One region of the Novosphingobium sp. G106 genome, then DNA from elsewhere that is predicted to be linked to it. Evidence: predicted binding sites of a transcription regulator. Region 1 holds the regulator's gene; each other region holds the start of a gene.
The links. Region 1 encodes LexA, which represses DNA repair genes until DNA is damaged. Its sites were predicted from a motif close to GTTCCNCNCTTGTTCT; they were not measured.
Positions count from the first base shown of each region.

Region 2: the regulator LexA is predicted to act here: its motif matches at 2,045-2,060, upstream of radA (DNA repair protein RadA).
Region 3: the regulator LexA is predicted to act here: its motif matches at 1,455-1,470, upstream of KRR38_RS21020 (ribonucleoside-diphosphate reductase subunit alpha).

Region 1 covers NZ_JAHOOZ010000001.1:1,130,674-1,133,950, forward strand. The annotation lists gene KRR38_RS05320 (ComEC/Rec2 family competence protein) at 1-1,417, shown strand, start outside; gene lexA (transcriptional repressor LexA) at 1,509-2,207, opposite strand; gene KRR38_RS05330 (molybdopterin molybdotransferase MoeA) at 2,291-3,277, opposite strand, start outside.
Region 2 covers NZ_JAHOOZ010000001.1:1,246,156-1,249,432, reverse strand. The annotation lists gene KRR38_RS05900 (acyltransferase) at 1-913, opposite strand, end outside; gene KRR38_RS05895 (LLM class flavin-dependent oxidoreductase) at 948-1,961, opposite strand; gene radA (DNA repair protein RadA) at 2,077-3,277, shown strand, end outside.
Region 3 covers NZ_JAHOOZ010000001.1:4,379,357-4,382,633, forward strand. The annotation lists gene KRR38_RS21010 (Rieske 2Fe-2S domain-containing protein) at 1-113, shown strand, start outside; gene KRR38_RS21015 (aldo/keto reductase) at 113-1,150, shown strand; gene KRR38_RS21020 (ribonucleoside-diphosphate reductase subunit alpha) at 1,698-3,277, shown strand, end outside.

The DNA.
Region 1 (3,277 bases):
GATCAGCGGGCTGCACGTCAGCGCGGTGGTCGGCGCGGCCTATCTGGTGGCGCTGCGCCTGCTGGCGCTGTGGCCGTGGTTGGCGCTGCGCGTGCGGTTGCCGCTGGTGGCGGCCGGCGCGGGTGCCGGGGCCGGCGTGTTCTATACGCTGCTGACCGGGGCCGAGGTGCCGACCGTGCGCTCGTGCATCGGCGCGGTGCTCGTACTGGCGGCGCTGGCGCTGGGGCGCGAGCCGCTATCGATGCGGATGGTCGCGGTCGCGGCGTTCTTCGTCCTGCTGTTCTGGCCCGAGGCCGTGGTCGGCCCAAGCTTCCAGATGAGCTTCGCCGCGGTAATCGCGATCGTCGCGCTGCACGGCGCTGCGCCGGTGCGGGCCTTCCTGGCGCCGCGCGAGGAGGGATGGACCATCCACCTGATGCGCCAGTTGGCGATGCTGCTGGTGACCGGCGTGGTCATCGAGCTGGCGATCATGCCGATCGGCCTGTTCCACTTTCACCGTGCGGGGATCTACGGCGCGCTGGCCAATGTCGTGGCGATCCCGCTTACGACGGTGGTGACCATGCCGCTGATCGCGCTCGCGCTGGCGCTCGATCTCGTCGGTGCCGGCGCGCCGGCCTGGTGGCTGACGGGCAAGTCGCTCGATCTGATGCTTGCTCTGGCGCACTGGGTCGCCGATCAGCCCGGTGCGGTGACGACACTGCCGGCGATGGGGCGAGTCAGCATCGCGTTGTTCGTCGCCGGCGGGCTCTGGCTGGCGCTCTGGCGCGGCAGGGCACGGCTCTGGGGGCTGGTGCCGGTGCTGATCGCGACCGCCTCGCTGGCGGCAATCCGCGCGCCCGACGTGCTCGTCTCGGGCGACGGGCGGCATGTCGGGATCGTCGAAGCGAACGGCGACCTGCTGGTCCTGCGTGAGCAGAAGAGCGAGTTCGTCCGCGACAACCTGACCGAGCTTGCGGGCATGGACGGCGAACTGCGCCTGCTGGCCGACTGGCCGGGCGCGCTGTGCAACCGTGATTTCTGCGTCGTGACGCTGAGCCGCGGTGGCCGCGACTGGCAATTCCTGATCGGGCGCGGCCACGATCCCGTGGCCGAACGCGAGCTCGCCGCCGCCTGCGACCGCGTCGATATCGTGATCTCGGACCGGTGGCTACCGAACTCCTGCCGTCCGGCGATACTCAAGGCCGACCGGCGGATGTTGACGCGCACGGGCGGCTTGGCGATCGATCTGACGCGGCCGGGCGTGACGACGGTGGCCGAGACGCAGGGCGAGCATGGCTGGTGGCAGGTAGCGAAACCGCGGCCGCGTCCGACAATTCCTTCGTCGGCCCCGCCGGTGAAAGCCCCGTCTTCAAACAGTGCGGCAGTCGGAGACATGAAGCCCAAAGAGCCCGTCGCTCCTGCGAAGGCAGGGGCCTAACTCGGTTGCCCTCCTAGACGCTGCCCTCGGCGCAAAGCTGCTAGCTCATCTGGCCCCCTGCCTTCGCAGGGACGACGAGGTGACACGCGCTTCAGTGATAGCGGCGCAGCAGCCCCGCGAGCTTGCCCTGGACCTCGACTTCGCTGTCGCGGTAGATCTGCGGCTCGTAGGCGGAATTAGCCGGATCGAGCCAGACCATGCCCTTTTCGTGGCGCAGGTACTTGAGCGTCGCTTCCTCGCCGCGGACCAGCGCGACAACGATCTCGCCGTCACGGGCGGTGTTGGTGCGGCGGATCAGCGCGAAGTCGCCGTCGAGAATGCCGGCCTCGATCATCGAATCACCCGAGACTTCGAGCGCGTAATGCTCTCCGGGACCGAGCAACGCCGCGGGGACGGGCAGGGTTGCCTGGCCTTCGAGCGCCTCGATCGGCACGCCCGCGGCGATGCGGCCGTGCAGCGGGAGCTCGATGACGTCGTTCGCCGGTTCGCGCGGTGCCGCCAGTGCGGGCTTGAGCGCGGTCAGCGCCGTATTGCTGTTGGCCGCGGCCCGAACGGCGGTCTTGCCCGCGCTGATATCCTCGGGCTGCTTGAGTACTTCGAGCGCCCGGGCACGGTTAGGCAGGCGGCGGATGAAACCGCGCTCCTCGAGTGCCGAGATCAGCCGGTGCACGCCCGACTTCGACTTGAGGTCCAGCGCTTCCTTCATCTCCTCGAACGAGGGCGAGACGCCGCTCTCCTCGAGCCGGGTCTGGATGAAACGGATTAACTCGTGCTGCTTGCGAGTCAGCATCGGCGCACTCTCCCCCATGTGAGAAGTTCAGTGAACGAATGCGGAACAATTAAGCAACGATTCGAGTCCCGTCAAGCCATCCCTCAGGCGATTCCGCCATTTTCGAGCAGGTAGGCGGTTACCGGGTCGCCAGGGTCGGCCGCGGGGGCCTTGGCCAGGCGGTCGATCAGCACGTTGCTGGCGGCGAGCGGCGCGATCGCGCCGCTGTCCTGGATCGCCTGCGCGGTGACGCTGGTCCCGTCCCAGTTGGCGCGGAGGAATTCGCGGCGCGAACCACCGGCGCGTAGCGGGCTGGCCAGTGTCGTGCGAATGCGGCGGGGCAGCGGATCGGCGGCGCCGAGCAGCGCGCGCAGCAGTGGCAGCAGGAACAGGAAGGCAGTGACGTGGCTCGACACCGGATTGCCGGGAAGTCCTATTATCAATTGCTTGCCACGTGTTGCTACGAGAATGGGTTTGCCCGGCTTGATCGCCACGCGCCAGAAGTCGAGCTCTGCGCCCCAGGCTAAAAGCGCCGGGCGAACGAGATCGTGATCGCCCACCGAAGCGCCGCCGCTGGTGACGATGACGTCGGCTTCCGATGCTCGTTCGAGTGCGGCGGCGAGGGAGTCCATCTGGTCCGGCACCGGACCGATCCGCTCGACCTCGCAGCACAGCGCGCGCGCCATGGCGGCGAGCATCATGCCGTTGCTCGCGGGAACCTGGTGTGCGGCGCAGGATTCGAAATCGAGTGCCAGTTCGTCGCCGCTGTCGAGCACGGCGACGCGCGGTGCACGGCGCACGGCGAGGTGGCTGTGCCCGGCGGAAATTGCGAGCGCAGCCTGGGCCGGGCCGATCCGCGTGCCGGCGGCGAGGACTTCTCCGCCGAGCGCGAAATCGAGACCGCAGCGGCGGATATGCTTGTCCTCAGGCTGCGGCGCCTCGCCGGTCAGTGTCAAGCGATCGCCCTCACGCGCGAGGTCTTCCTGGAGGATCACCACGCTCGCGCCGGCGGGCATCACGGCGCCGGTCGAGATGCGTGCTGCTGTTCCGGGGCGGACTTCGCCGGCGTAGGGGTGGCCCGCCGCGCTCTC
Region 2 (3,277 bases), 120 kb from region 1:
TCGCGGCGATTGCGCAAAGCAAGGCCGCCCATGGGGCGAAGCCGGCTCGTTCCAGGGCGGCGATCAAGGCGTAGCCGAAATTCTGGTGGATCAGGTAGATCGTGTAGGACAGAGCCCCGAGCCACAGCAGCGGCGGGTTCGCCAGCCAGCCCAGCTTGCCGCCGACGAGAAGCGCGAAGATCGCGACGACGCTTGCATAGACCGCGGCGGATTCCGGCGACTCGACGAGGGCGACCGCAGCGAGCCCCGAGGCTAGCAGCGGAAGCTGCTCGCTCCACCGTCGCGCGCCAGTGCGAACGCGGTAGGCAGCCATGCCAATCGCGAAGAAGGGAATATAGCGCACGATGAGCACCATGCCGACGCGTGAGGGCAGGGCCGGGACCAGCCACCAGAGCACCGTCAACCCGATCCAACCGAGCAAGATCGCTTCGATCCGCCCGAGCAGGCGTGCGCGCCACAGGCTCCACATGCAGAAGTAGAAGGCCAATTCGACCGTCAGCGACCAGTAGACCCCATCGACCGAGGGCAGATAGAGGAAGCCCTGGAGCATCGACAGGTCGGTGAGAATGATCGGGCCAGGCTGGGCCAGCACCTCCGCGCCCAGCAGCACGACGCTGGCACTGGTGAACAGCACCGCCGCCCAATAGGCCGGCAACAGCCGGGCAAAGCGCGAGACGAGGAAATCGGCACTGCTCGCGGTCCGCTCGAGCGTCATCAGGATGACGAAACCCGATATCGCGAAGAACAGCTGGACGCCGTAATGCCCCCAGGACAGGCCATGGGCGATGTGCCGGGCAGCGGGCAGTACGGCCTCGCTATGCGCGGTATAGTGGAACAGCAGCACGAGCATCGCGGCAATGCCGCGCAATGCGTCGAGCTCGCCGAGCCTTCCCTGCTGCGAATGTGCCGCCATCACCCCCGCTTAGCGGCTCCGCGTAAAGGGTGGCTTAAAGCCCCTGGCTCTTGCGCCATTCAGCCGGAGCGTCCTTGATCGCCGGCAGGACCTTCTCGACGAACAGGTGCAGGCTCTTCCAGCCTAGATCCGGACGCAAGCCGCCGAGCAGCGGTTGCAGGCCGACCGAACGCGTGCGACCGATCGCGATCGCTTCGTCAGGCGTTACGACCTTGACGAGATCTGCGGCCCGGATCTTCTCGATGGTATCGAGCCCGTGGAGCGGCGAGGCTGACTGGCCGGGGCTCTCGCTCCACTTGGCATAGCTCTTCATGTAGTGAAGCAGATGGGGGCCGAGTTCCTGCCAGCCCCGCTCGGGATCCTCGGTGATGTAGAGCGAGGTCATCCCGCGGATATAGCGCCCCGGCTGCTTGCCCAGCCTCGCGCATTCGGCCTCGTAGTCGACCATGATCGCGTCGTTCATCGGCCACATCGGCAATCCGAAGCGCGCCGCCCGTCGGGCTGCGGCGGGTGTGCCGCCGCCGGCATAGACGATCTCGTGCGGAGGGCGCGAGGGCAGCGGGCGGACGAAGACCTCGCGATCCTTGTCCATGAAGCGCTGGCCCGAAAGCGCGCGCAGGATGATGTCGAAGCCTTCGTCCATAAGCCGCGCGCGATCTTTCAGGCTGACGCGGAAGGCGGCAAACTCGGTGGGCGAGTAGCCGGCGGCAAGCACAGTGTAGAACCGGCCGCCGCTGATCAGGTCGGCTACGGCGATCTGTTCGGCAACTTTCACCGGATCGTGGAACGGCAGGATCACCGCGCCAAGCACGATGGAAATGTGCTTGGTCCGCGCAGCCGCGGCCGTGCCGATCAGGAAGGGGACCGGGCAATAACCGTCCTCGGACTGGTGGTGTTCCTGGAAATCGACCTTGTCGATACCGTTCGCATCGGCATATTCGATCATCTTCAGCGCTTCTTCGTAAACCGTCAGCGGTGGCGCACCGAAATCGGGGACGCGCATGTCGAAGCCGATGTTGGTGTGAAACAGGTCGTTCTTGTGGAACATCTCTCCGCCTTCCGCTTATGCTGTTCTTGTGAACAGCATGGCGCGCCGACGGCGCAGTGCCAAGCATTCGTTTCGAGCCTTGCGTTCCCTTTACGTTCCCGATAAGCCGGCGCCCATGGCTAAACCCAAGCGCCGCTATATCTGCCAGGCCTGCGGCAGCGTCTCGTTCCGCTGGCAGGGACAATGTGCCGACTGCGGCGAGTGGAACACGCTGAGCGAGGACGCGCCCGAGACCGTGTTCTCGGCCAAGCACAATCTCTCTTCGGGCGGGCGGCCGATCGCCTTCGAACCGCTCGACGCGCCGGGCCAGGAGCTCAAGCGGCGTGCCACGGGCCTCGCCGAATTCGACCGCGCACTGGGCGGAGGTCTGGTGCCGGGATCGGCGATCCTGATGGGCGGTGATCCCGGGATCGGCAAGTCGACGCTGCTGATGCAGGCCGCGGCGAAGATCGCGCTGGCCGGAGGGCAGGTCGTCTATATCAGCGGCGAGGAAGCTGCCGGCCAGGTGCGGATGCGCGCGGAACGCATGGGGCTCGCCCAGGCACCGGTCCAGCTCGCCGCGGCGACTTCGGTGCGCGATATCCTGACGACGCTCGGGACGATGGCACCGCCGGCACTGCTGGTGATCGATTCGATCCAGACGATGCATTCGGACCAGATCGAAGGCGCCCCCGGCACCGTCAGCCAGGTACGCGGCTGCGCCTTCGAGTTGATCCGCTACGCCAAGGAGAACGGTACCGCGCTGGTCCTCGTCGGCCATGTCACCAAGGACGGCAGCATCGCCGGCCCGCGCGTGCTCGAGCACATGGTCGACGTCGTGATGAGCTTCGAGGGCGAGCGCAGCCATCAATACCGTATCCTGCGCTCGATCAAGAACCGCTTCGGCCCCGTCGACGAGATCGGCGTCTTCGCCATGGCCGGGCAAGGGCTGGAGGAAGTCGGCAATCCCTCGATGCTGTTCCTCTCGGGCCGCGAGAACCCGGTGCCCGGCAGCGCAGTGTTCCCGGCGATGGAAGGAACGCGGCCAGTGCTGGTCGAAATCCAGGCGCTGATCGTCCGCCTGCAGAGCGGGGCAACGCCGCGCCGTGCGGTGGTCGGCTGGGACAGTGGGCGGCTGGCCATGCTGCTCGCGGTTCTGGAAGCGCGGTGCGGGCTCAATTTCTCCTCGGCCGAAGTCTACCTCAACGTCGCTGGTGGCTATCGTCTGTCCGATCCGGGCGCCGATCTCGCGGTTGCCGCCGCGCTCGTCTCGGCGCTGGGCGACCGGCCCTTGCCCGACAGCGCCGTCTGGTTCGGTGAAATCTCGCTCGCCGGAG
Region 3 (3,277 bases), 3.2 Mb from region 1:
GGTACAGCCAGTTCTATAATCCGCGCGCCAATGCCGACGAGATCGTCGCGCGCGTCGCCGGCGTGCACTATTCGAAGAACTGGCCGCCCTTCACCGCGGAGGCGGCCGAGTAATGGATTACCGCGAGCTGGGGCGCAGCGGTCTCAGGGTGAGCGCCTACGGCCTCGGCGTGATGACATTCGGCGGGCAAACGCCCGAGGACGACGCGCTGCGTCAGATGGACATGGCCTGGGACGCCGGCATCACCCTGTTCGACACGGCGGAGAACTATCCGACCCCGACCGGGCCCGAGACGCAGGGCCGCTCGGAGGAGATCCTCGGCCGCTGGGTGAGGGCGCGGGGGCTAAAGGGCAGGGCGGTGATCGCCACCAAGGTTGCCGGGCCCGGCAATGCCGCGGGCGACATGACCCATATCCGCGGGGCGCAGCGCAAGCTCGACGCCGCGAACATCCGCCAGGCCTGCGAGGACAGTCTGCGCCGGCTGGGTACGGACTGTATCGACCTTTACCAGCTCCACTGGCCCGAGCGCGCGGTGACGACGCTGGGTCGGTCACGCTATTCGCTCGTGCCCGATGCGCCGGATCAGGTCGTGCTCGGGGAAACATTGGCCGCGCTTGCGTCGCTGATTGCCGACGGGAAGGTTCGCGCCATCGGTGTCTGCAATGAATCGCCTTGGGGCGTGATGTCTTACCTGTCGTTGTCGGAGGCCGGCCTGCCGCGCCTCGCCTCTGTGCAGAACGGCTACAGCCTGCTCGACCGCTACTACGAGCTCGGGCTGGCCGAGGTCGGCATGCGCGAGGGGGTGGGCCTGCTCGCCTATTCGCCGCTCGCGCGCGGAACGCTGACGGGCAAGTATTCCGATCCCAACAAGCTTGCCGCGATGCCCGCCGGTTTCGCCGCGCGTATGCTGTCCGAAAACCGCCGCCACGCCATCGCTGCCTATGCCGAGATCGCGCGCCGGCACGGGCTCAGCCTCACCCACATGGCACTCGCGTTCGCGCGCCAGCAGCCTTTCATGGGCAGCGTGCTGATGGCGGCGAGTTCGGTGGAGCAGCTAGGCGGCAATCTCGGCGCGATCGACGTTTCGCTGGCCAAGGATATCGTGCAGGAAATCAATGCGGTGCACGACGCAAACCCCAATCCGAAGTAGGTCGCCCGCGGCCCGATTCATCCGCAAAAATTTTCCCACAGATTCACTTTGCATCTTGCGCCATTCACAAGCGCTGAGTTTTCGGCGCGTCGCTTCGATCCGATGTGAGTCCGGAAGGCCACACCGGGCTGCTGCGCTGGTTTCCCTCGTATTAACACTCTTGCGCCCGACTCCGGTTTCGTCACTATTGGTTGTGGGTGAGACGTGGGGCACACATCTAGACCTTGAATCCGAAGGGTGGATCGCCAAATCGATCCTGTCCGTGGACGCAAGCGCAGATCGCCGCTCCGCCATCGCACCGGGGGGAACAAATGGGGGATAAGTTTTTCCCCCAAGCCGCCCCGTTCTGGTAGGTTGGGAGCTTGCCCTCCGAATCGAACGAATGAGGAACACGGCAGAGGTCGCAATTCGGGCATCGGGGGCGCGGACAGTGGAATTCAGAAACGGAAACGAGGCGGATATGGACGGCGCAGAAGCAGGTCTGTTCGCAGGCGAAATGCCGGCCCGTTCAAAAACGAAGGAGGCGGGCGCCAGCCCGGCAGTGGCTATGACGCAGAAGACCGATGCCGGCAGTGAAGACCTCGTGGCCCAGCTCGGCGCAGAAGCGCTGGCCAATGCCGTTTCGGGCGTTGCCAAGGCCGCGGCCGCACCGAAAGACGATTCCAAGTCGATCGCCGATCGCCGCTTCACTATCGTCACCGATGAATCGCGTGACAGTCTGCTCACCGATTTCGGCAAGGACACGCTCGACGACCGCTACCTGCTGCCGGGCGAGAAGTACCAGGACCTCTTCGCCCGCGTCGCTGATGCCTATTCCGACGACCAGGATCACGCCCAGCGCATCTACGACTACATCTCGAAGCTCTGGTTCATGCCGGCGACACCGGTCCTGTCGAACGGCGGCACCGGGCGCGGCCTGCCGATCTCGTGCTACCTGAACTCGGTCAGCGACAGCCTCGAAGGTATCGTCGGCACCTGGAACGAGAACGTCTGGCTCGCTTCGCGCGGCGGCGGCATCGGCACTTACTGGGGCGGTGTGCGCGGCATCGGCGAGCCCGTGGGCCTCAACGGCAAGACCAGCGGCATCATCCCCTTCGTCCGCGTGATGGACAGCCTCACCCTCGCGATCAGCCAGGGCTCGCTGCGCCGCGGCTCGGCCGCCTGCTACCTCGACGTCTCGCACCCCGAGATCGAGGAATTCCTCGAGATCCGTAAGCCCAGCGGCGATTTCAACCGCAAGGCGCTGAACCTGCACCACGGCGTGCTGCTGACCGACGAATTCATGGAAGCCGTCGCCGCGGGCGCCGAGTTCCATCTGCGCAGCCCCAAGGACGGCTCGGTCCGCGCCACGGTCGACGCGCGCTCGCTGTTCCAGAAGTTGGTCGAGACCCGCCTGGCCACGGGCGAGCCCTACATCGTCTTCTCCGACACCGTGAACCGGATGATGCCCAAGCATCACCGCGACCTCGGCCTCAAGGTCTCGACTTCCAACCTCTGCTCGGAAATCACGCTGCCGACGGGCCGCGACCACCTCGGCAACGACCGCACCGCGGTCTGCTGCTTGTCCTCGCTCAATCTCGAGACCTGGGACGAGTGGAACGGCGACGACGTGTTCATCGAGGACGTGCTGCGCTTCCTCGACAACGTCCTGCAGGACTACATCGACCGCGCACCCGACGAGATGGCACGCGCCAAGTATTCGGCGATGCGCGAGCGTTCGGTCGGCATGGGCGTGATGGGCTTCCACTCGTTCCTGCAGCTCAAGAACATCGGCTTCGAGACCGCCATGGCCAAGGCCTGGAACCTCAAGATGTTCAAGCACATCGCCGCCAAGGCCGACGAGGCCTCGCTGATGCTCGCGCAGGAACGCGGTGCTTGCCCCGATGCCGCGGACATGGGCGTGATGCAGCGCTTCTCGTGCAAGATGGCGATCGCGCCGACCGCCTCGATCTCGATCATCTGCGGCGGCACCTCGGCCTGTATCGAGCCGATCCCGGCGAATATCTACACGCACAAGACGCTGTCGGGCTCCTTCGTGGTCAAGAATCCCTATCTGGAGAAGCTGCTCCAGGCGAAGAGCAAGGATTCGACCAACGTCTGGAACTCGATCCTCGAGCACGGCGGCTC